Regions from separate parts of the Streptomyces sp. NPDC029956 genome, predicted to be linked through region 1. Evidence: riboswitches for the same ligand, from Rfam matches in the RefSeq annotation. Region 1 holds a riboswitch; each other region holds the start of a gene.
The links. Region 1 has a riboswitch for cobalamin ahead of metE (5-methyltetrahydropteroyltriglutamate--homocysteine S-methyltransferase). Riboswitches for the same ligand answer to the same signal wherever they lie in the genome.
Positions count from the first base shown of each region.

Region 2: another riboswitch for cobalamin. It lies ahead of ACZ4XX_RS18260 (ribonucleoside-diphosphate reductase subunit alpha); the one in region 1 lies ahead of metE (5-methyltetrahydropteroyltriglutamate--homocysteine S-methyltransferase).
Region 3: another riboswitch for cobalamin. It lies ahead of ACZ4XX_RS27440 (energy-coupling factor ABC transporter permease); the one in region 1 lies ahead of metE (5-methyltetrahydropteroyltriglutamate--homocysteine S-methyltransferase).
Region 4: another riboswitch for cobalamin. It lies ahead of ACZ4XX_RS06650 (ABC transporter substrate-binding protein); the one in region 1 lies ahead of metE (5-methyltetrahydropteroyltriglutamate--homocysteine S-methyltransferase).

Region 1 is NZ_JBVHZJ010000031.1:71,489-76,067, reverse strand. Features, by position in the region: gene ACZ4XX_RS23955 (ATP-binding protein) at 1-1,238, shown strand, start outside; gene ACZ4XX_RS23950 (UBP-type zinc finger domain-containing protein) at 1,235-1,588, shown strand; cobalamin riboswitch at 1,696-1,920, shown strand; gene metE (5-methyltetrahydropteroyltriglutamate--homocysteine S-methyltransferase) at 2,084-4,408, shown strand.
Region 2 is NZ_JBVHZJ010000020.1:43,019-47,597, reverse strand. Features, by position in the region: gene ACZ4XX_RS18260 (ribonucleoside-diphosphate reductase subunit alpha) at 1-1,681, opposite strand, end outside; cobalamin riboswitch at 1,815-1,980, opposite strand; gene ACZ4XX_RS18255 (GNAT family N-acetyltransferase) at 2,003-2,503, opposite strand; gene ACZ4XX_RS18250 (hypothetical protein) at 2,547-3,158, opposite strand; gene mctP (monocarboxylate uptake permease MctP) at 3,242-4,579, opposite strand, start outside.
Region 3 is NZ_JBVHZJ010000040.1:15,162-19,740, forward strand. Features, by position in the region: gene dhaK (dihydroxyacetone kinase subunit DhaK) at 1-257, shown strand, start outside; gene dhaL (dihydroxyacetone kinase subunit DhaL) at 282-935, shown strand; gene ACZ4XX_RS27430 (PTS-dependent dihydroxyacetone kinase phosphotransferase subunit DhaM) at 932-1,348, shown strand; gene ACZ4XX_RS27435 (hypothetical protein) at 1,547-1,822, shown strand; cobalamin riboswitch at 1,846-2,079, shown strand; gene ACZ4XX_RS27440 (energy-coupling factor ABC transporter permease) at 2,109-2,807, shown strand; gene ACZ4XX_RS27445 (energy-coupling factor ABC transporter substrate-binding protein) at 2,804-3,262, shown strand; gene cbiQ (cobalt ECF transporter T component CbiQ) at 3,269-4,018, shown strand; gene ACZ4XX_RS27455 (energy-coupling factor ABC transporter ATP-binding protein) at 4,015-4,579, shown strand, end outside.
Region 4 is NZ_JBVHZJ010000006.1:109,053-113,631, forward strand. Features, by position in the region: gene ACZ4XX_RS06640 (amino acid permease) at 1-604, shown strand, start outside; gene ACZ4XX_RS06645 (M67 family metallopeptidase) at 728-1,156, shown strand; cobalamin riboswitch at 1,149-1,282, shown strand; gene ACZ4XX_RS06650 (ABC transporter substrate-binding protein) at 1,325-2,314, shown strand; gene ACZ4XX_RS06655 (FecCD family ABC transporter permease) at 2,518-3,561, shown strand; gene ACZ4XX_RS06660 (ABC transporter ATP-binding protein) at 3,558-4,343, shown strand; gene ACZ4XX_RS06665 (putative leader peptide) at 4,388-4,504, shown strand.

The sequences.
Region 1 (4,579 bases):
TGCCCCAGACGTACAACAACTCCATGCGCGTGACCGAGTCCACCCGGTTCTTCGTCATGCCCGCGCAGTCGTTCGCGGACTTCATGGCCGAGTGGTTCCCCATGGCGTTGCACCTCCTCGAAGGTCTGTTCTTCGGCTCCAAGAACGCCCAGCGCGCCATCGGGCAGCGTGAACGGCTCCTCGCGCTCGGCTCGTTGTCCGCCGGACTCACCCACGAGCTCAACAACCCGGCCGCGGCGGCCGTCCGGGCCACGGCGGCGCTCCGGGAGCGGGTCGGCAAGATGCGGCACAAGCTGTCCGTCATCGCCAAGGGCCCCTACTCCCGGGAGGCGCTCGCCGACCTCATCGAGATCCAGGAACGCACCGCCGAACGGGTCGCCAAGGCACCGGTGCTCAGCCCGCTGGAGGCGTCCGACCGGGAGGACGAGCTCGCCGACTGGCTGGAGGACCACGGCATCCCGGAGGGCTGGCGCATCGCGCCCACCTTCGTCCAGGCCGGTCTGGACACGGACTGGCTGGAGCAGGTGGCGGCGACCGTCGCCGACGACGTGCTGCCGGGCGCCGTCGGCTGGCTCAACTACACGGTCGAGACAGAGCTGTTGATGGACGAGATCGACGACTCCACCAACCGCATCTCGCACCTGGTGGACGCGGCCAAGCAGTACGCACAGCTCGACCGCGCCCCGCACCGCGAGGTCGACGTCCACGAACTCCTCGACAGCACGCTCCTGATGCTGACCGGCAAGATCGGCCCCCGGGTGCGCGTCGTCAAGGACTACGACCGTTCCCTCCCCGACGTGCCCGCCTACCCGGCCGAGCTGAACCAGGTGTGGACCAACCTCATCGACAACGCGGTGTCCGCCATCGGGAGCGACGGCGGCGACGGCACCCTGACGGTCCGTACGGCCCGGGAGGGCGACCGGCTGCTCGTGGAGTTCCGCGACACGGGCCCCGGCGTCCCCGAGGAGATCCGCAGCCGGATCTTCGACCCCTTCTTCACGACGAAACCGGTCGGCGAGGGCACCGGCCTCGGCCTCGACATCTCCTGGCGGATCGTCGTGAGCAAGCACCACGGAAGCCTCCAGGTCGAGTCCGTCCCGGGCGACACCCGGTTCCAGGTGCTGCTGCCGCTGACCGCCCCCGAGACGGCTTCCGAACCGGAGGCGGACACCGGAGCGGACTCCGCGTCCGGGTCCGACACCGTCCGTCCCACCGACACCGCCGAGGAGCGCACATGACCGAGATCGAGGGCATCGACCCGAGCGTCCCGCCCAGCGGCCCGGGCTGCGTGGACTGCGACAGCGTGGGCGGCTGGTGGTTCCACCTGCGGCGTTGCGCCGAGTGCGGCCACATCGGCTGCTGCGACTCCTCTCCGGCCCAACACGCCACCGCCCACTGGAAGTCCACGGGGCATCCCCTCGTCCAGAGCTTCGAGCCGGGCGAGAGCTGGTTCTGGAACTACGCCACCGACGACCTGTACGACGCCGGCCCCGCCCTCGCCCCGCCCGACGGTCACCCGGCCGACCAGCCGGCCCCCGGCCCGGCCGACCGCGTCCCGCAGGACTGGCAGCGGCACCTGCACCGCTGAGACCTGCCGGCCCGTCCGTCCGGCAGCCGTCCGACCCAGGGGTGGCCGAAGTGCGGTCGTCGCGTTCCGGTATGCGGTCAGGGGTGTGCGGTCGGCCCTCGTCCGCCTAAGGTGGCCGTGCAGCTGGTTCGCCCCGTCCGCCAGGCGGGATGCGTCGCAAGAGGGAACCCGGTGGGAATCCGGGACTGCCCCGCAGCGGTGAGCGGGAACGACCGCCGTCATACGCACTGGGCCCGGACGGGTCTGGGAAGCGACGGCCAGTAGGTGTCCTCCGGTCGCATCCGGAGAGCGTGCCCGCGAGTCCGAAGACCTGCCCGTTGCCCGCACGCGGACGATTCCGTGTGCGGAGATCCCGGTGACCTCGTGGGCGGGTCGGCGCGCATATCGAGCGGCACGTGCGGCATCCCCGCGTCGTGGTCCGCCGGTCTGTCCGTTCCTTCGCGTCCACGTCCCGTCTCCGGGGCGCTCAGGACACATCTCGCGAAGGAGAGTTCCGTGACACCGAAGCCCGCGGCCGCGGCGGTACGAGCCACCGTGTACGGGTACCCCCGCCAGGGGGAGAACCGCGAACTGAAGAAGGCCGTCGAGGGGTACTGGAAGGGCCGTGTCGACGCCGGCGCGCTCCGGGAGACCGCGGCCGGGCTGCGCCGGTCCAACTGGCGGCAGCTGACCGACGCCGGCCTCCACGAGGTTCCGACCGGTGACTTCTCGTACTACGACCACGTCCTGGACACCACGGTGATGGTCGGCGCCGTCCCCGGCCGGCACCGTGCCGCCGTCGCGGCGGACGCGCTCGACGGGTACTTCGCGATGGCCCGCGGCACCCAGGACATCGCACCGCTGGAGATGACCAAGTGGTTCGACACCAACTACCACTACCTCGTGCCCGAGCTCGGACCTGACACGGTCTTCACCGCCGACTCCCGCAAGCAGGTCGCCGAGCTGCGGGAGGCGCTCGCCCTCGGCCACTGCGCCCGCCCGGTCCTCGTGGGCCCCGTCACCTACCTGCTGCTCGCCAAGCCCGCACCGGGCGTGGCCCCGGACTTCGAGCCGCTGACCCTGCTGGACCGGCTGCTGCCGGTGTACGCGGAGGTGCTCGCCGACCTCCGCGCGGCCGGGGCGGAGTGGGTGCAGCTGGACGAGCCGGCGCTGGTCCAGGACCGGACACCGGCCGAGCTCAACGCCGCCACCCGCGCCTACCGCGACCTCGGTACCGCCACCGACCGGCCCCAGCTGCTCGTCGCCTCCTACTTCGGGCGGCTCGGCGACGCCCTGGGCGTGCTGGCCAAGGCACCGGTCGAAGGGCTCGGCCTCGACTTCACGGAATCGGGCGCGGCCAACCTGGAGGACCTCGCCGCCGTCGGCGGGCTGCCCGGCAAGCGCCTGGTGGCGGGCGTCGTCAATGGACGCAACATCTGGATCAACGACTACCAGAAGTCCCTGGGAACCCTCGGTACCCTCCTCGGGCTCGCCGATCAGGTGGACGTCGCCGCCTCCTGCTCCCTCCTGCACGTGCCGCTCGACGCCACCGCCGAGCGGGGCATCGATCCGCAGATCGCCCGCTGGCTCGCCTTCGCCCGGCAGAAGACCGCGGAGATCGCCGTCCTGGCGCGCGGGCTCACCCTGGGCACCGACGCCATCACGGCCGAACTCGCCGCGAACCGCGCCGACCTGGCGTCCCGGAGCGGGTCCGCCCTCACCCGGAACCCCGCCGTACGGGCCCGTGCCGCGGCCGTCACCGATGACGACGGGCGGCGGTCGCAGCCCTACGCAGCACGGACCGTGGCCCAGCGGGCCCAGCTGGGCCTGCCGCTGCTGCCGACGACGACCATCGGCTCGTTCCCGCAGACGAGTGAGCTGCGCGCCGCGCGGGCCGATCTGCGGACCGGCCGGATCGACGCCGCCGGCTACGAGGAGCGGATCAGGGACGAGATCCGCGAGGTGCTCTCCTTCCAGGAGAAGACGGGGATCGACGTCCTGGTGCACGGCGAGCCCGAACGCAACGACATGGTGCAGTACTTCGCCGAGCAGCTCACCGGCTACCTGGCCACCCTGCACGGCTGGGTCCAGTCGTACGGCACCCGCTACGTCCGGCCCCCGATCCTCGCCGGGGACATCTCCCGCCCCGAACCGATGACGGTGCGCTGGACGACGTACGCCCAGGCGCAGACCTCGAAGCCGGTCAAGGGCATGCTGACCGGTCCGGTGACCATGCTCGCCTGGTCCTTCGTACGGGACGACCAGCCGCTCGGGGACACCGCCCGTCAGGTGGCACTCGCCCTGCGCGACGAGGTGAACGACCTGGAGGCGGCGGGGACTTCGGTGATCCAGGTCGACGAACCGGCGCTGCGCGAGACGCTGCCGCTGCGGACGGCCGAGCATGCCGCCTACCTGGCCTCGGCGACCGAGTCCTTCCGTCTCACCACGAGTGGTGTGCGGCCGGACACGCAGATCCACACCCACATGTGCTATGCCGAGTTCGGGGACATCGTCCGGGCGATCGACGAGCTCGACGCCGATGTGATCAGCCTGGAGGCGGCCCGCTCCCACATGCAGGTCGCCGACGAACTCGCCGAGCACGGCTACCCGCGCGAGGCCGGGCCCGGCGTCTGGGACATCCACTCCCCGCGCGTCCCGAGCACCGGGGAGGCGGCCGCCCTCCTCCGCAGGGGACTGGAGGCCATCCCCGCCGAGCGCCTGTGGGTGAACCCCGACTGCGGCCTGAAGACCCGCGGTTGGGCCGAGACGCGTGCCTCGCTGGAGAACCTCGTCGCGGCCGCCCGTGAGGTGCGCGCCGAACTGGCCGCCGAGAGGTCCTGATCCCGAGGGTCCGGGCCGGGCGCCGACTGCGCCCGGCCCGGGCACGAGGCCGAGCGCCTGACGCCGCGGGAGCCGCCCTTCGGGCGACGGCGGGAGTGCGACGACAGGGCCTGGGCCCGGTCCTCCTCGCTCTCCGCGGGGCCGGGAACCCGGTGCAGGCTGCGCTCCGGA
Region 2 (4,579 bases), on a different contig from region 1:
CGGGGACCGGACCGCTGCGCTCGGCGAGGTCGGCGGAGGCCTCGTACGCGGCGAGCATGATGCGCTCGGCGATACGGGTGGACAGCGCGCGCGCCTCGGCGGAGTCGAACGGCAGCTTCAGCTGGAAGAAGACGTCCTGGAGGCCCATCGCGCCCAGGCCGACCGGGCGCCAGCGGGCGTTGGAGCGGCCCGCCTGCTCGGTCGGGTAGAAGTTGATGTCGACGACCCGGTCGAGGAAGGTGACGGCCGTGCGGACGGTGGAGTCGAGGCGCTCCCAGTCGATGTCGCCGTCGACGACGAAGGCGCCGAGGTTGACCGAGCCCAGGTTGCAGACCGCGGTCTCGCCGTCGTCGGTGACCTCCAGGATCTCCGTGCAGAGGTTGGAGGAGTGGACGGTGTGGCCGGGCTCGGCGGTCTGGTTGGCCGTCCGGTTCGAGGCGTCCTTGAAGGTCATCCAGCCGTTGCCGGTCTGGGCCAGGGTCCGCATCATGCGGCCGTACAGGTCGCGGGCCGGCATCGTCTTGCGGGCCAGGCCCGCGGCCTCGGCCTTGTGGTAGGCGGCGTCGAACTCCGCGCCCCACAGGTCGACGAGCTCGGGCACGTCCGAGGGGGAGAACAGCGACCAGTCGGCGTCGGCGTTGACGCGGCGCATGAACTCGTCGGGGATCCAGTGCGCCAGGTTCAGGTTGTGCGTACGGCGCTGGTCCTCGCCCGTGTTGTCGCGGAGCTCCAGGAACTCCTCGATGTCCGCGTGCCAGGTCTCCAGGTAGACGGCGGCGGCGCCCTTGCGGCGGCCGCCCTGGTTCACGGCGGCGACGGAGGCGTCGAGGGTCTTCAGGAACGGCACGATGCCGTTGGAGTGCCCGTTGGTGCCGCGGATCAGCGAACCGCGGGCGCGGATGCGGGAGTAGGAGAGGCCGATGCCGCCCGCGTGCTTCGAGAGGCGCGCGACCTGGTGGTAGCGGTCGTAGATGGAGTCCAGCTCGTCCTGCGGGGAGTCCAGGAGGTAGCAGGAGGACATCTGCGGGTGGCGGGTGCCGGAGTTGAAGAGCGTGGGGGAGGACGGCAGGTAGTCGAGCCGGCTCATCAGGCGGTAGAGGGCGGTGACCTCGTCGAGCGCGCGGACGCTGTCGTCCTCGGCGAGGCCGCAGGCCACACGGAGCATGAAGTGCTGCGGGGTCTCGACCACCTTGCGGGTGATCGGGTGGCGCAGCAGGTAGCGCGAGTAGAGGGTGCGCAGACCGAAGTAGCCGAAGCGGTCGTCGGCGGTCGCGTCGATCGTCGCGTCGAGCCGGTCCGCGTGCAGCGCGACGAACTCGGCGGTGCGGTCGGCGATCAGGCCCTCGCGGTGACCGACGGCGACGGAGGCCGAGAAGGAGAAGGAGCCCTGGCCGGCGGCCTCGTCGGCGATCGTGATCGTCAGGAGCCGGGCGGCGAGCCGGGAGTACGCCGGGTCCTCGGCGATCAGACCGGCGGCCGACTCGGTGGCCAGCTCGCGCAGTTCCGCCTCGTCCGCCACTGCGCTGCGGCCGCGCAGTGCGGCGGCGGCGACCTTGCCGGGGTCGGTGTCGGGGAGATCGGCGGTGAGGTCGGTCAGGGTCCGCAGCAGCACGGTCCCGGGGCCGTCGCTCTCGACCGCGGAAGCCTCGGCGGAAGCCGGATCGGCGGGCGCGATGGTCACGTGGGGGCTCTCCCTCGCTCGGCTCGGGGCCGCGGCGGGGGATGGCGGGCATGCGGGCATCCGTAACGCCGGACGCGACGCTTCCACCGGCCCACTCCGCGAGGCCCGGACGTCGTTGGCACCCGGAACGGACGGACCGGATGCGCTGGCGGCAGGTCCTCGGACTCACCTCGCCCGAATACGTCGTATCCGTACGAAGCACACCGTTGCGGGACAGTTCCGGATTCGCGCCGGATTCCCCTGCGTCGACAGCGAGGATGAGCATACATGTGGGGGGCGCCGCTTGCGGAACCCCCCACATGTTGTGTCGCCCCCCCCGGCTCAGAACTCCAAGGAGTAGGTGCGCAGGCGGTGGTCGGGGAGGGGCTCCCAGTCCCGGTCCGGGGTGCGGACGAAGCCCAGACGCTCGTAGATCCGGTGCGCGGAGACCATCGTGGCGTCCGTGGACAGCACGATGCGCCGGCACCCGGGGAGGGCCCGTGCGCGGTCGATACAGGCCCGTACGAGGGCCTCTCCGACGCCCCGGCCGCGGGCCTCCCGGGAGACCACGAGCATCCGGAACTCGGCCTCGCCCTCGACGGCGATGTCCGCCCACGGGGTCGAGCCGGTGGCGAAGGTCACCCCGCCGAGCAGTCGCCCGTCGCCGTCCTCGGCGACGAGCACCTCGCTCTCGCGCGCCCGCCGGGCGGTGTCCCGGAGCACGTGCAGATACGAGTCCTCCGCCCCGTACTTCAGCAGCCCGTCGTTCAGATAGGTCCCCGCGGTGAGTTCACCGAGCGCCTCGTGGTCCTCGGGCCGTACCGCCCTGATCGTGAAGTCCATGAGGGCAGTGTGCCTCCGGCGGCCCGGAGGCCCCCAGCGGGTCTCAGCCGCCGGCCCCCACCGAGTTGTCGGGTGCGCCGTCGCCCACCGGCGGCAGGTCGCCGCGTCCGACGGGCCGCCCGCCGCCCGTCTGCTCCGGCAGGACGGCGTCGAGGTCGGCGGCGTCGGCGCGGTGGGTGCGCTCGGCGGCGCCCCGGAGTGCCTTCCGGTCCACCGTGAGCGGGGCGGCGACCTCGACGCGCAGCCCGTTCTCGGTGCGTACGTACGCGTGCTGCCCGGGGGAGCGGAGGTACCAGCGGTCTCCGTCCCGGACGCAGCCGTCGGACCCGGCGCTGTCCGCCGCGGCGCACTCCTTCTCCGAGAAGGGGCGGCGCTCGGCGGAGACGGTCAGGCGGACGCCGTCCTTCCGCAGGTAGGAGACCTGGAAGCCGTCGTCGCCGACGACCCCCGACGCCATCCGGGAGGCTTCGAAGCCCTCGGCCTCGGTGACGTACACATGGTCCTTGTCGGTCTGTGCCCAGCGGGCACGGGCGTCCAGCTCGGCCGCGTCGGGCGTCGGGGGGCCGCCCGCCGTCTCGGTGCCGCAACCGGTGACGGCGAGGGCGAGGGTGAAGGGGAGCAGGGCGAGCGGGGCGAGGAGTGGTCGGGTGCGCATGTCCCGCATCCTCGCCCGGGGACGGCGAAGGCCGCCATGCCTCCGGGTGGGGCAGGGCGGCCTTCGTCAGGTCCGGCGCCGGATCAGTGGGTCTCGGCGCCGACCTTCGGGAGCTTCGGGTCGACACCGCGGTCGCCCGCGTCGGCCGTGTAGTCCTCCGGGGAGGTCTCGTCGATGCCCTCGGGGGCCTTCACGGCCTTGAGGACGAAGGTCAGGACGACCGTGACGAGGACGTTGAGGAGGAAGGCGGTGAGACCGATGTAGCCGATCTCGCCGATGCCCGGGATCTCCGCGGAGGAGCCGCCGAAGTGCTTCTGGGTGGGGCTGGCGACCCCGTAGGCGGCGACCGTGCCGTAGATCATGCCGACGGCCCAGCCGGCGAGCAGCGCCCAGCGGTGGAACCAGCGGGTGAAGAGACCGCCGACGAGGGCCGGGAAGGTCTGCAGGATCCAGATGCCGCCGAGCAGCTGGAAGTTGATCGCGACCGTCTTGTCCATGGTGAGGACGAAGGCGAGCGCGCCGACCTTCACGAGCAGCGAGACCAGCTTGGAGACCTTGGTCTCCTGGGCCGGGGTGGCGTCCGGTTTGATGAAGTCCTTGTAGATGTTGCGGGTGAAGAGGTTGGCCGCGGCGATCGACATGATCGCGGCGGGTACGAGCGCGCCGATGCCGATCGCGGCGAACGCGACGCCCGCGAACCAGTCCGGGAACATCGTCTCGAACAGCTGCGGGATGGCGAGCTGGCCGTTCTTCACCTGGATCCCGGCGGCGATCGCCATGAAGCCGAGCAGCGCGAGCAGGCCCAGCATCAGCGAGTACAGCGGCAGGATCGTGGTGTTGCGGCGGATGACCTCACGGCTCCGGGACGACAGCGTCGCCGTGATGGAGTGCGGGTACATGAACAGCGCGAGCGCCGAGCCGAGCGCCAGCGTCGCGTACGTCCACTGGCCGGCCTCACCGGGGACGAGCGAGCCGCGCGGCTTGCCGGTCGCCGGGTTGGTCTGCGCGTACGCCTCGCCCGCCTTGGCGAAGATCTCGTCGAAGCCGCCCAGCTTGATCGGGATGTAGATGATCGCCACCGCGATGACGATGTAGATCAGGGTGTCCTTGACGAAGGCGATGAGCGCGGGGGCGCGCAGGCCCGAGGAGTACGTGTACGCCGCGAGGACACCGAAGGCGATGAGCAGCGGCAGGTCCTTGATGAACCAGTGGGTGTTCTCGCCGCCGCCGACGCCCATCACGTCCAGGACGGCCTGGATGCCGACGAGCTGGAGCGCGATGTACGGCATGGTGGCGAGGATGCCGGTGACCGCCACCGCGAGGGAGAGGCCCTTGGAACCGAAGCGGCCGCGCACGAAGTCCGAGGTGGTGACGTACCCGTGCTTGTGCGAGACCGACCAGAGGCGCGGCAGGAAGGTGAA
Region 3 (4,579 bases), on a different contig from region 1:
TCCGTCCGTCCGGGCCTGTCATCGCCCTGGTCAACGGGATGGGCGCCACTCCTCTCCTCGAGCTGTACGGGTTCAACGCCGAGGTGCAGCGCGTCCTGGGCGAGCGGCGTGTGCCGGTGGCCCGGACCCTCGTCGGGAACTACGTGACCTCGCTCGACATGGCCGGATGCTCGGTGACCCTGTGCGAGGTGGACGAGGAGCTCCTGCGTCTCTGGGACGCGCCCGTGGAGACGCCCGCGCTTCGCTGGGGCCGGTGAGACGAACGAGAAGAGGAGACCGACATGACACAGACCTTCGACGCCGACTTCCTCGTGCGCTGGCTGGCCGCCGTGGCCGAAGCCGTCGACCGGGAGGCGGACCGGCTCACCGAGCTCGACTCGGCCATCGGCGACGCCGACCACGGCGCCAACCTCAAGCGCGGCTTCGCCGCCGTGACCGAGACCCTGGCCAAGGACCCGCCCGCCACACCGGGCGGTGTGCTCACCGCAGCCGGACGGCACCTGATCTCCACCGTGGGCGGCGCTTCGGGGCCCCTGTACGGCACGCTGCTGCGTCGTACCGGCAAGACGCTCGGCGACGACGAGCGCGTCACCCGGGAGCAGTTGGCGGAGGCGTTCGGCTCGGGCGTGGCCGCCGTGTCCCAGCTGGGCGGCGCGCAGGTGGGCGACAAGACGATGCTCGACGCGCTCGTGCCGGCCGTGGAGGGCCTGCGGAAGTCGTTCGGCGCGGCCCGCGCGGCGGCCGAGGAGGGTGCCCTCGCGACCGTACCCCTGCGGGCGCGCAAGGGCAGGGCCAGCTACCTGGGCGAGCGGTCGGTGGGACACCAGGATCCCGGGGCCACGTCCTCCGCATTGCTGTTCGCCGCCCTCGACGAGACCGCCCGTACGGAGACGGCCGGGACGACGGAGACGCCCAGCACCGAGGGGGCCTCATGAGCGCGGTCGGCTCCGGTCTCGTCGGCATCGTGCTCGTCTCGCACAGCGCCGCCGTCGCGACCGCCGTGGCCGAGCTGGCCCAGGGGCTCGCCGGGGGCGGTGACCTCGCCCCGGTCGTCCCGGCCGGCGGGACCCCCGACGGTGGTCTCGGGACGAGTTCCGAGCTGATCTCCGCGGCGGCGAAGGCCGTGGACGGGGGCGCCGGGGTGGCGATCCTCGTCGATCTGGGGAGCGCGGTGCTCACGGTGAAGGTCCTCCTCGCGGAGGGCGACGAACTGCCCGAGGGTTCCCGGCTCGTGGACGCGCCGTTCGTCGAGGGCGCGGTCGCCGCCCTGGTCACGGCGAGCGCGGGCGGGGACCTCGACGCCGTGGCGGCCGCCGCGTCGGAGGCGTACGCCTACCGCAAGGAGTGAGGGCACGGGAATCCTGTGCAGCAGCCTCAAGTGGTCGGGTTTCAGGCGCCGTTTGGCCGGAACTCGGCCGCTGTGGCGACGTGAGTGCGACCTACTCTTGGAGATCGCGGCCCTGAGACGGCTGTGCTGCCGGGCCTCTCCGGGCGCTGGCGTTCACCTGTGGTCCACCTGGTCCGCCCAGGTGATGGAGGAGGGGCAATGGGCAGTCTGCCTGTCATGGTCGTTTTCGCGCTCGTGTGGTTGCTGATCGCACTCGTGCCCCTGCGCACTCCGTCCGCCCGCAGGGGATGGGCGAGGGGCGTACTCGGCGTCTCGGCCCTCCTGGTGATCGGCGCCGCCCTGTTCGGAGCCAACGCGGAGGTGTCGGCCGGCTACGACGGTCCCGACCCCATGCTGCTCGCGGCGCTCGCGGCAGCGGTCCTCGTGGCCCCGGGTGCGATCGCGGCCCTGGTGCGCAACGCCAGGAACAGCTAGGCCGCGGGGACCCTACGAGCACCCACATTGTGATGTACCTGGTCAACGCACTAATGTCACAGGGCCTTGGTGTACGGGAAACCGGTGCAGTACCGGTGCGGCCCTCGCCACTGTGATCGGGAGGTCCGGCTCCACCCCCGCGGGGAACACCCTCGGGGAAGCCACTGGACCACGTCGGGAGACCGTCGTGGTGTGGGAAGGCGGAGTCGGGCGGAATGACCGTCAGCCAGGAGACCGGCCAGGGTGCGTTGTCCATCCACGAGGTGCTGGAGAGGGTCTCCCAACCATGCATATAGCCGAGGGGTATCTGCCCCCTGTGCACGCGGCCGCCTGGGGCGTCGCGTCCGCGCCGTTCGTCGTCCACGGGGTCCGCGCGCTGACCCGCGAAGTGCGGTCCAATCCTGAGTCCACCCTGTTGCTCGGCGCCGCCGGCGCCTTCACGTTCGTCCTGTCGGCACTCAAGCTGCCCTCCGTGACGGGGAGTTGTTCACATCCCACCGGTACCGGCCTCGGTGCCATCCTGTTCCGGCCGCCGATCATGGCGGTCCTGGGAACGATCACCCTGCTGTTCCAGGCGCTCCTGCTCGCCCACGGCGGGCTCACCACGCTCGGCGCGAACGTCTTCTCGATGGCGATCGTCGGGCCCTGGGCGGGATTCGGGGCCTATGTACTGCTGCGCCGGTTCGGTGCGCCGCTGATGGTCGCCGTCTTCTTCGGCGCGTTCGTCGCCGACCTGTCCACGTACTGCGTCACCAGCGTCCAGCTGGCGCTCGCCTTCCCCGACCCGGGCAGCGGCATCCCCGGCGCGCTCGCCAAGTTCGGCGGGATCTTCGCCGTCACCCAGATTCCGCTCGCGGTCAGCGAGGGCCTGCTCACCGTGCTCGTGATGCGCCTGCTGACCCAGTCCAGCAAGGGCGACCTGATCCGGCTCGGCGTCCTCACCGGACGCACGTCGGAGCGACGCGAGGAGGCGAGCGCTCGATGAGCCGGAACACGAAGATCAACGCCCTGCTGCTCCTCGTCGTCGCCGCGCTCGCGGTCCTGCCGCTCGCGCTGGGACTCGGGGACCACAAGGAGGAGCCCTTCGCGGGGGCCGACGCGGAGGCCGAGACCGCGATCACGGAACTCCAGCCGGACTACGAGCCGTGGTTCAGCCCGCTCTACGAGCCGCCGTCCGGGGAGATCGAGTCGGCGCTGTTCGCCCTTCAGGCGGCCCTCGGTGCCGGTGTCCTGGCGTACTACTTCGGTCTGCGGCGCGGCCGTCGACAGGGCGCGGCGCGGGCCGAGGCAGCCGAGACGTCCCAGGTGCAGGGCGCCGGAGCGGGGGTGACAGGGGCCGCCGGGGCCGGGACGGCGGAGCACGAGAGCGGCGCCGGTTCCAGCGCCGGTTCCCCCTCCGACACCACCGGCTCCAGCGCCGGCACCGGTCCGGGCGCGTAGTCGCCGATGCTGCCGATCGACGCGGCGGCGCACAGCAGTCGCTGGCGCCGCCGCCATCCCGCCGAGAAGGCGCTTCTCGGCTTCGGTCTCACCCTGTGCGCGGTCGGCCTGCCGCCGTGGCCCGGCGCGGTCCTCGTCGCGGCGGCCACGCTCACCGTGCTGCTCGGTCCGGCCGGCGTGCCGGGCCGGGCGCTGTGGCGGGCGTTCCGGATCCCGCTCGGGTTCTGTGTCACGGGCGCGATCCCGCTGCTGTTCGAAGTGGGCGGCGACCGGGGGCTCGTCGCCCTCGCGCCGGACGGTCCGACGCATGCGGGCGAGTTGCTGCTGCGGACCGCTTCGGCATCCCTCGGGGTGCTGCTCTTCGCGTTCACGACGCCGGTGTCCGACGTCCTGCCCCGGCTGGTACGGGCGGGGGTGCCGGCGCCGGTGGTGGACGTCGCCCTGGTGATGTACCGGATCATCTTCCTGCTGCTCGACGCCATGTCCAAGATCCGGCAGGCGCAGGCGGCCCGGCTCGGGCACACGACACGGGCGGCGACCTGGCGTTCCCTCGCGGGCCTCGGGGCGACCACGTTCGTGCGGGCCTTCGACCGGGCGCAGCGGCTGCAGTCGGGGCTCGCCGGGCGGGGGTACGACGGGACGCTGCGCGTCCTGGTGCCCGCGTGCGCGCTCTCCCGCCCGTTCCTCGCCGCGACGGGCGTGCTGCTCGCCGGACTCGTCGCCCTCACCCTCGTACTGGAAAGGCTCCTTCCGTGACGTCTCCGACCCCTGTCGTGGAACTGGTGAAAGCCGGATTCGCCTACGAGGACGGGCCCCCGGTCCTGGCCGGCGTGGACTTCGCCGTCGCGGAGGGGCGGGCGGTCGCGCTGCTCGGGCGCAACGGCAGCGGCAAGACGACGCTGTTGCGCCTGCTCAGCGGCGGGCTGCGGTGTGTGAGCGGGTCACTGCGTCTGGACGGTACGGAGGTGGCGTACGACCGGAAGGGGCTGACCCGGCTGCGGACGACCGTGCAGCTGGTGGTGCAGGATCCCGACGACCAGCTGTTCGCCGCGTCCGTGGACCAGGACGTGTCGTTCGGCCCGATGAACCTGGGCCTGCCCGAGGAGGAGGTACGGCGACGGGTTCGCGAGGCCCTGGAGGCGCTGGACATCACGGCGCTCGCGGACCGGCCGACCCATCTGCTCTCGTACGGGCAGCGCAAGCGGGCGGCGATCGCGGGCGCGGTGGCGATGCGGCCCCGGGTCCTGATCATGGACGAGCCGACGGCCGGTCTCGATCCGCACGGGCAGGAGCGGCTGCTCGACGCGCTCCAGCGAC
Region 4 (4,579 bases), on a different contig from region 1:
GACCGAGTTCCAGCCGGGCGTCTCCCCGTTCGTCGCCGCCTTCCAGAAGATGGGCCTCGGCGTCGGCGCCGCCATCGTCAACTTCGTGGTGCTGACCGCCGCCCTCTCCTCCTGCAACTCGGGCATGTACTCCACCGGCCGCATGCTGCGCGACCTCGCGCTCAACGGCCAGGGCCCGAAGGTCTTCACGAAGCTCACCAAGAGCGGCACCCCGCTGCTCGGCCTGACCTTCTCGGCCTCGCTGATGCTGGTCGGCGTCTGGATCAACTACGTCGCCCCGGGCAAGGCCTTCGAGTACGTCGTCTCCTTCGCCACCATCTCCGGCATGTGGGCCTGGATCATGATCCTGGTCTGCCAGATCCGCTACCGGGCCAAGGCCAACCGCGGCGAGCTCCCCGAGTCCACCTTCAAGGCCCCGGGAGCCCCGTACACCAGCTGGTTCGCGCTCCTCTTCATCGGCATGGTCATCGTGATGATGGGCATCGACGAGGGCGCCCGCGTCTCGCTGTACGCCGCCCCGGTCTGGGGTCTGATCCTCGGCGTCTCCTACCTGGTCCTGAAGTCCCGCAACCCCGAGGGCGCAGCCTTCGCCAAGCGGTCCTGACCGGACCCCACGGGCGGTCGCCCCGGGTCGTCCCCAAACGACCCTGACCTCGATCGTCTCGGCATACGGGCCGTTCCGTACCACTCCCCGGTACGGAACGGCCCGTCGGCTTATCCTGTCGCCATGCTGACCATCACCCGGGCCCTGTACGACCAGATCGTGGACCACTCCCGCGCGGACCACCCCGACGAGGCCTGCGGCGTGGTCGCGGGACCGGTCGGCACCGGCCGCCCCGAGCGGTTCATCCCCATGCTCAACGCCGCCCGCTCGCCCACCTTCTACGAGTTCGACTCCGCGGACCTGCTCAAGCTCTACCGCGAGATGGACGACCGGGACGAGGAGCCCGTCATCGTCTACCACTCGCACACCGCGACCGAGGCCTACCCGTCCCGCACGGACATCTCGTACGCCAACGAGCCCCAGGCCCACTACGTCCTCGTCTCCACCGCGGACAGCGACGGCGCCGGCCCCTTCCAGTTCCGCTCCTTCACGATCGTCGAGGGCGTCGTGACCGAGGAGGAGGTCAAGGTCGTCGAGGAGTACGACGCCTGAGACACTGGCCGGGACCTACGGGCGGCAGGACCCAGGAAGCCGGTGCGAATCCGGCACGGTCCCGCCACTGTGACCGCCTCCTCCGGGAGACGGAAGCCAGGAACTGACCTGCCGCCTTCTCACCACCGATCGGGGACGTGGAAATCCCCGGAGGAGGCACGTTCCGTCATGTCCTGGCCCCGCCGTACCCGGCTGCCCCTGGCGCCCCTGCTGTCCGCCGCCGCCCTGCTCCCGATGCTCGCCGCCTGCTCGGCCCCCGCGGCGGAGACCCCCGCCGCCAAGGCCGGCCCGGGATTCCCGTACACCGTCTCCAACTGCGGTGTGAAGACGACGTTCGAGACCCCGCCGAAGCGCGCCGTCACCATGAACCAGCACGTCACCGAGGTCATGCTCGCCCTCGGCCTGGAGAAGTCCCTCGTCGGCACCGCCTACCTCGACGACGCGGTCCTCCCCGCCTACAAGAAGGCGTACGACTCCGTCCCCGTCCTCGCGAAGGAGTACCCCTCCAAGGAGGCCCTGCTCGCCGCCGACCCCGACTTCGTGTACGGCGGCTACTCCTCCGCCTTCGCGAGCAAGGACGGCCGGAGCCGCGACGACCTGAAGCGCGCGGGCATCGACACCCGGCTCAACACCGAGTACTGCCCTTCCGGTTCGCCCTCCGTCGACGACCTCTACCGCGAAGTCGACGAGATCGGCCGCACGTTCGGCGTCCGCGACCGGGCCGAGAAGTGGGTCCGGGAGGCGAGGACCACCGTCGCCGCCACCGAGAAGCGCCTCAAGGGCACGGCACCCGTCTCCGTCTTCGTCTACGACAGCGGCGACAAGACCGCCTTCACCGCGGGCGGCAAGGGCATCGGCAACGAACTCATCACCCGCGCCGGCGGCCGCAACGTCTTCGCCGACCTCGACAAGCCCTTCGGCGACGCCACCTGGGAACAGGTCGTCGCCCGCCGGCCCGAGGTCGTCGTCATCTACGACTACGGCTCCACCACCGTCGAACAGAAGAAGAAGCGGCTCCTCGACGACCCGGCACTCAAGGACGTCCCGGCGATCAAGAACCGCCGGTTCGCCGTGATGCCGCTCTCCGACACCGTCCTCGGCGTCCGCGTCCCCGCGGCCGTCGACAAGCTGGCGGCCCAGCTCCACCCGGCCCGATGAGCGCGGGGGCCCGCGCCGCGGGCACATCACCGGGAGAGCGGCCCGCGCCGCCGTCGGGAGAACCGTCCGTGCCGCCGCCGGGGGAACCGCCCGCGCCGCCGCGGATCCCGCCGCGCCCCGAACCACCGGACGAGCCCGCCGCCAAGCCCGCCCAGCCGGCCAAGCCCGCCGGGCGGGCCGGTGCCGGGCGCTCCGGCCCGGCCGTGCGGGCGGGCGGCGGGCCCCTGCGGTACACGGCCGTGGTCGCCGGGCTGGTCCTCGCCCTCGCCGCCGCGGCCCTCGCCTCGCTCGCCCTCGGCTCCGTCCGCATCCCGCCCGGCCAGGTCCTCGACGCCCTCACCGGACGCGCCGCCGACCCCTCCCCGTACCGCACGATCGTCCTCGACGTACGACTGCCCCGGGTCCTGCTCGGGGCGGTCGTCGGCGCCGGACTCGCGGTCGTCGGCGCCGTCCTCCAGGCCCTCGTCCGCAACCGGCTCGCCGACCCCTTCCTCCTCGGGATCTCCTCCGGCGCCTCCGCCGGAGCCGTCCTCGTCCTCGTCGCCGGCGGGGGAGCGGGCCTCGTCGGAGGCGTGACCACCACCCTCGCCCTGCCCGCCGGCGCCTTCGCGGGCGCTCTGCTCGCCCTCGTCCTCGTCTACGGGCTCGCCCGCCGCGGCGGCACGCTGACCAGCACCCGGCTCGTCCTCGCCGGGGTCGCCGTCTCCTACATCCTGTCCGCCCTCGCCACCCTGCTCCTGGTCGTCGCCGGACGCCCCGAGCAGTTCCAGGAGGCCATGTACTGGTCCCTCGGCGGCCTCGGCAGCGCCCGCTGGGACACCCTGGCCCTGCCCGCTGCCGTCCTCGCCGTCGGCGTCGGCGCCCTCCTCGCCCTGGCCCGCCCGCTCGACCTGCTCCTCGTCGGCGAGGAGGGCGCCACCGTCCTCGGCCTGGACACCGCCCGCTTCCGCGCCGCCGTCTTCGTCCTCGCCTCCCTCGTCACCGCCGTCATGGTCGCCGCCAGCGGAGCCGTCGGCTTCGTCGGCCTGATGGCCCCGCACGCCGCCCGGCTCGCCGTCGGCGCCCCGCACCGCAGGCTCCTCCCGGTCGCCGCGCTCGGCGGAGCGCTCGCCCTGGTCCTCGCCGACCTCGGCGCCCGGACCGTCGCCGCACCCCAGGACATCCCCGTCGGCGTCCTCACCGCCCTCACCGGCGGCCCGTTCTTCCTCTGGCTGATGCGCCGTCGCCCGGAAGGGGCACCGCAGTGACCGAACTGAGCCTGCACGGCCTCTCGTACGAGAACCGCCTCCGCTCCGTCGACCTCACCGTCCGCCCCGGCGAGACCGTCGGCCTCATCGGACCCAACGGCAGCGGCAAGACCACCCTCCTGCGCTGCGTCTACGGCACCCTCACCCCCACGGCGGGCCGCGCCCTCCTCGACGGCGACGACCTCCACACCCTGGGCCCCAAGGCCCGCGCCCGCCGCATCGCCACCGTCCCCCAGGACAGCGCCCTCGAGTTCGAACTCACCGTCGCCGAACTCGTCGCCCTCGGCCGCTCCCCGCACAAACGGTTCTGGGAGGGCGACACCGGCGCCGACCGGGAGCGTGCCGAGGAAGCCCTCGCCCGGGTCGGCCTCGCGGACCTCGCCGACCGGCCGTACCCCACCCTCTCCGGCGGCGAGCGCCAGCGGGCCCTGGTCGCCCGCGCACTCGTCCAGGACCCGGCCCTCCTCGTCCTCGACGAACCCACCAACCACCTGGACATCCGCCACCAGCTGGACGTCCTCGCCCTCGTCCGTACCCTGGGCACCACCAACCTGCTCGCCCTGCACGACCTCAACCTGGCGGGGGCGTACTGCGACCGGATCTACGTCCTGGAGCGCGGAAGGCTCGTCACCGGCGGCACCCCCGCCGAGGTCCTCACCCCCGCCCTGCTCGCAGCCGTCTACGGGGTGGATGCCGAGGTCATCCCGCATCCGAGGACGGGGAGCCCCACCGTCCTCTTCCAGCACCGTCCGGCAGGCGGGCAGGAATCATCCACCATGTGAGATCACATTCCGAAACCCGGACCGGGAATCGATACGATGAGCCCATGGTTTCCCACGACGTGAGCGAAGAGACTCCGGGCACCGTGCTGCTCGTCGCGCGCCTGCACGTCGACCTGTGCCGCCTCGCCAGCGCGATCTGTTCGTCCCGCGCTGCGCTCTGAGCGACCGGCCGAGCGCACTTACGTACGACCCCCTCCGCGCGGGGGCCCCAGCAGCGCGCCCATCACGCCACTTCC